One region of the Pseudoduganella sp. RAF53_2 genome, then DNA from elsewhere that is predicted to be linked to it. Evidence: predicted binding sites of a transcription regulator. Region 1 holds the regulator's gene; the other holds the start of a gene.
The links. The regulator FliA, encoded in region 1, starts transcription of late flagellar genes. The targets are predictions, from matches to a motif close to CTAAAGTTTNNNNNNNNNNNGCCGNTA.
Positions count from the first base shown of each region.

Region 2: a site for FliA is predicted at 1,627-1,653, ahead of fliD (flagellar filament capping protein FliD). Genes of this name have one in related genera too.

Region 1 is NZ_JBFRDW010000011.1:3,398-5,854, reverse strand. It holds gene AB4Z11_RS01380 (flagellar motor protein) at 1-657, opposite strand, end outside; gene AB4Z11_RS01375 (RNA polymerase sigma factor FliA) at 639-1,370, opposite strand; gene AB4Z11_RS01370 (MinD/ParA family ATP-binding protein) at 1,393-2,211, opposite strand; gene flhF (flagellar biosynthesis protein FlhF) at 2,204-2,457, opposite strand, start outside.
Region 2 is NZ_JBFRDW010000262.1:3,938-6,394, forward strand. It holds gene fliD (flagellar filament capping protein FliD) at 1-1,588, opposite strand, end outside; gene AB4Z11_RS16450 (flagellar protein FlaG) at 1,753-2,130, opposite strand; partial or broken gene AB4Z11_RS16455 (flagellin N-terminal helical domain-containing protein) at 2,235-2,457, opposite strand, start outside.

The sequences.
Region 1 (2,457 bases):
CTCCTGCTGGTAGACCTGGCGCGTGACGATGTTTTTCAGCTTGTTCGCGATCGGATAGAAGAACAGATTGGCCAGGCCCACGCCATAAATGGTGGACACGAAAGCCACCGCGATGCCGGAACCGAGCTTGCTCGGATCGGTGAGGTTTTCCATCACGTGAATCAGACCCAGCACCGCGCCCAGGATGCCGATGGTCGGCGAATACCCAGCCGCCGATTCCCAGATGCGCACAGCCTGGCGTTCGGCCGTTTCGAAGGCGGTGATTTCCATGTCCAGCATTTGCCGCATTTTGTCCGGCTGGATGCCGTCCACGATCATACGCAGACCCTTGGCGATGAATTTGTCTTTGGAGGCGAGCATGTAGCGCTCCAGCGCCAGCAAGCCGTCGCGGCGTGCGGCCAGGCTCCAGGAATTGATGTCGCGCGCCAGCGCGGCGCGGTTATCGGCGGGCGGCTGAAAAATCCAGCGCAGCATCGATAGGCCGCGGCGCAAAGTGGGCAGGCGCGTTTGCAGCATCACCGCGCCAAACGTACCGATAACGACAATGGCAAACGCCGCCGGCTGAAGCAGGGAAGTGAGTTTGCCGCCTTCCAGCCCCTGGCCAACGAGAATGCCGGCAAGCGCCAGCAGTACGCCGGCTATGCTGGACCAGTCCATGCCTGCTCCCGGAGTGATGCACGCAGGCGGGCCACGGCCTGGGTGTGCAATTGCGAGACCCGCGATTCGGATACACCCATCACGGCCCCGATTTCCTTCAGGTTCAGCTCTTCTTCGTAATACAGGCCCATTAACATTTTCTCGCGCGGCGGCAAGGCATCGATGGCATCGATCACCGCTTGGCGGAAATCGGTATCGAGCAGCGCGCGCAGAGGATCGGCTTCCTCGTCATGTGCGTATCGGTCGAGGAAGGAATCATTGCCATCCTCGTCGTGGAAATCTTCGTAATACACCAGCTGGTGGCCGCCGCCTTCGGACAGCATTTCCTGGTAATCGGACAGCGACAGCTTGAGCGACTTCGCCACTTCCGATTCGCTGGGCGGACGGCCCAGGCGCTGCTGCAGCACGGCCATCGCATTTTCAATCTTGCGCATATCCTGGCGCAGCGAGCGCGGCATCCAGTCAGAGGAGCGCAGCTCGTCCAGCATGGCTCCGCGGATGCGCATCACCGCATAGGTTTCAAACTGGGCGCCGTGGGTTTCTTCGTAGCGGTTGATAGCATCGAGCAAGCCGATCATCCCGGCCTGTACCAGGTCATCCACTTCCACACTCGGGGGCAACTTGGCCTTCATGTGGTGGGCAAGCCGCTTAACCAACGGCATGTGCTCCGTCAGCAAAGAGTCTTTGTCTACTTTCCCTTTGACCGTGTACATAAAATTCTAGTTGTTGTAATGCTCAAAAATGGTTGCTGCTCCCCGCAAAGTGTGATGCCGAGCCAGCCAGCGCAAAGCGTCCGGCCAGTTGACGGAACGCGACCGAAGCACCGGCCAGCGGAAACGCATCGACCACCGCGCGCCCTAAGCGTGCTGCACGATGCAGGTACTCGTCGGCTGGAACGGAACCCATGGAAACCAGGTTCACTGCCAGGTAACGGCTTGCCGCCTGCGCCATATTATCGTAAACCACCCTCGCCTCGGCTTCCGAAGCCCCGGTAACGAGAATTCCGAACGGGCGGCGGCCCAGTTCGTGGTTCAGGCGCTTGATCATCAGATAAGCATTCTTGATGGAAGCCGCGCTGTTGGAAACTTGCACGACAATTTCCGAGCTGGCCATGACTGGCACGGGGAAAGCTTCGCCATCGAACTCGCCATCGACCAGGGTGATGCCGGTCTGCTTGACGAGCACGTCGAAAGCCTTGGCCAGGCGGCGGCCTTCGTCGGGACCGCGGCGCTGTTCGCCGCGCGTCATTTGCACCACATTAAATCCTTGCGGCGCAGCGTGAATCACCTGGTTCAGGCCGCACTGCTGGCGCGCCACATTGATCAGACTGGCGCCGCCATCGACACCCAGGCGCGACGCCACACCGTGCGCGCTGGCACAGGCATCGACCAGCAGCACATCATTGCCGGCCTGGGCCAGCGAGGCGCCCAGGTTAACCATCATCATGCCCTTGTCGTCCTGCGGCGTGGCGGACAGGAAGGTCACGATACGGGGCCGCGGCCCCGCCAGCATGCGGCGCAGGCCTTCTGCCTGGTCGAAATCGAAATTAGCCAAGGTGCACCTCGCGCAGGGAAGCATCATGGCCGGCATTGGCCATTACCAGAGGCAGATCGGCGTCAACGAACTGCGGCTTGGCGCCGCTGAAGGCACGCTCGATCAGGGCAGCCGGGTCGGCCAGGTGCAGGTCTTCCGGCACGCGCTGGCCGTTGGACACGTAGAACAGATTCAGCTTGTGGCGGATCACCACATCCAGCGCGGAGCCGATGGACGCGGCTTCATCGAGCTTGGTGATGATGGAAC
Region 2 (2,457 bases), on a different contig from region 1:
GGGACTTGATCTGGCTGTTGAGGTCGTTGTACGCCTTGACGAAGTCATTGACGGCACTGGTGACCTTGCTGTTATCGCGAGAGACATTTACGGTGGAGCTGCCAGTACCCACGATATCAAACGTCATTCCTTCTACTGCATCGCTGATGCTGGTGCTGGAGCTGGTGACGTTAATGCCGTTGATAGTTGCAATAGTGTCCAGCGCAGCCGACTTCTGGCTCATGTTCTGCGCGCCAGCTGGATCATAGGCCAGCAGCGAAACCAGGTCAGCATCGGGCGGGTTGCCGCCGGAACCAGCGAGCGAGATCTTCATCGTTGACGAGGCACCAGTCGCGGTCGAGGTGAGCACCAGGTGCTGCGGCGTGTTCTCGCTGCCGTCCGATACGATGCTAGCAGTCACGCCGAAATTGCCTTTGTTGATGGCGTCACGGATGCCTGCCAGGGTGTTATTCGTGCTGTCGATCGTGATCGTGCCGGAAGTGCGGTCGCCGTCCACCGCAAAGCTTGCGCCGGTGCTGTAGCTGCCACCGGTGCCTGCGGTCAGGCCAGCGGCGGATGGATTGCTGCCGCCCACCGAGATCTGGCTGCCGTCATTCGATTGCAGAACGATATTGCTGGTCGCGGTCGCCGTCGAACCTGCGTTGGCGGTTGCCGAGGTCTTGCCTAAGCCACCGTTCACGGCGCCTGTGACCGTTTCCGTAATGGCGATATTGGCGCCGTCCGGATTGGTGAATTGCAGAGTACCGTCAGCAGCGCTGCCGGTAAATGTGATATTGGCATTGGCCAACGCCTGGGATACGGCACTGCCTGGAACCAGCGCTGCGTCAATAGCTGCCGCGTCAACGCCCGAACCAGCGGCGACGCCGGCCGCCTGGGTGGCGATCTGCACGCCGCCAATGCTCAGGGAATAGGTGCCGCCGCCGCTGGTGTCCACCGCGCCGAAGGTGGTTGCACCACCGCTACCGAACAGGGTAGCCGAAGTCAAGGTTGGTGATGCCTTGGCGCTCACCCCCGTGGTGGATTCCTTGGCATTGATGGCATCCGCCAGCGCGCGCGCGCTACGGGTGCTGGAATCGGTTGCGATCGAAGTGCCATTGATAGTCAGGCCACCGGGCGTGATGCCGCCGGTAACCACGCCAGCACCCAGTGCCGCGCCAGTGACGCCGAATACGCCGCCAGTCACGGTGCCGAGTTGGAAAGTGATGTTGGTCTTCTGTCCCGTACCGATGGCGGTCGAGGTCGTCTTGTAGCCAACCGTGGACGCCAGCGTGTGCGCCTGGGCTACCTGGGTGACATTGATCTTGTAGTTGCCAGTCGCTGCCTTGGCGGTCGCGCTAGCGGTAAGCACCGATTCCGCGCTGGACTTGGTCGTCATGGCCTGGAACGCCGAGACGCTGCTCAGGCCGGACAAGGTGCCCTGGAAAGTCGACAGTGCGCCGGACAGGTTGCCAAACGCGCTGACCTTGGCCAGGTAGCTGGCGGACTTCTTGTCGAGGTCAGCCAACGGCGCCGACTCTGCGGCCATCAGCTTGCTGACGATGGTGTTGACGTCGATGCCGGAACCAATGCCGGGAGAAGAAATGCCCACTTGTTGCTCCTGATGAAAACGCTACCAATATAGGGGATTATCGGCAGCAATAAACAGGACTTGAGAGAGGGAATTGTTGTCCTGTTCTGCGGACTGGACCGTGATGTCGCCCTAGCACCATCATGCCACAGTGGAAAAAAAACGGCGCGCCGTGGCGCGCCGTATCAGGCAGTTTCTTTAAGTATAAGGCTGCGTGCCGAATCGATCGATTTGGCAATTTCCAGCGCCTCTGGTGTAGGCATCTGGCGCAGCACTTCCTTGGTGGARTGATCGACCACCTTGATTACCGTGAGCTTGGTATCGCCGTCGATGGAAAACTCGACGCCCTGGGCTTTTTCCTGAGCTGCTTTATTCAGCTTAGATACGGCCTGTGAGACTTGTTCCAGCGTCGGTGCCGGGGCGCTTGCCGTAACAGCGGCTGCCGTTTCAGTGGCAGTGGCTGGCGCGCGGCCGGTGCCTTGCAGGACGGCCGATTCGGCTGCGGCAAGCGGCCGTTCCAGGGAACGGTTCGTGCCGGCTGTAGCGATTGAATCGATAGTCATGATGCTTCCTTTGTGCAAAACCCCGGCAGGCTAAAAGCCGGCCGGGGTGGCGGTTATAAGCGATGGAAGTCCATCACATTATAAAAGCTTGCTCACGCGGGGAATTAACCACGCAGCAGGGACAGCACGCCGTTCGGCAGCGAGTTAGCTTGCGCCAGCATCGCGGTACCAGCTTGCTGCAGGATCTGGCCACGGGTCAGGTTAGCCGTTTCAGCAGCGAAGTCGGTATCCTGAATACGGCTCTGGGAAGCCGACAGGTTTTCCGAGGTGGTCTGCAGGTTCGAGATGGTCGAAGCGAAACGGTTCTGAATCGCACCCAGGGAAGCG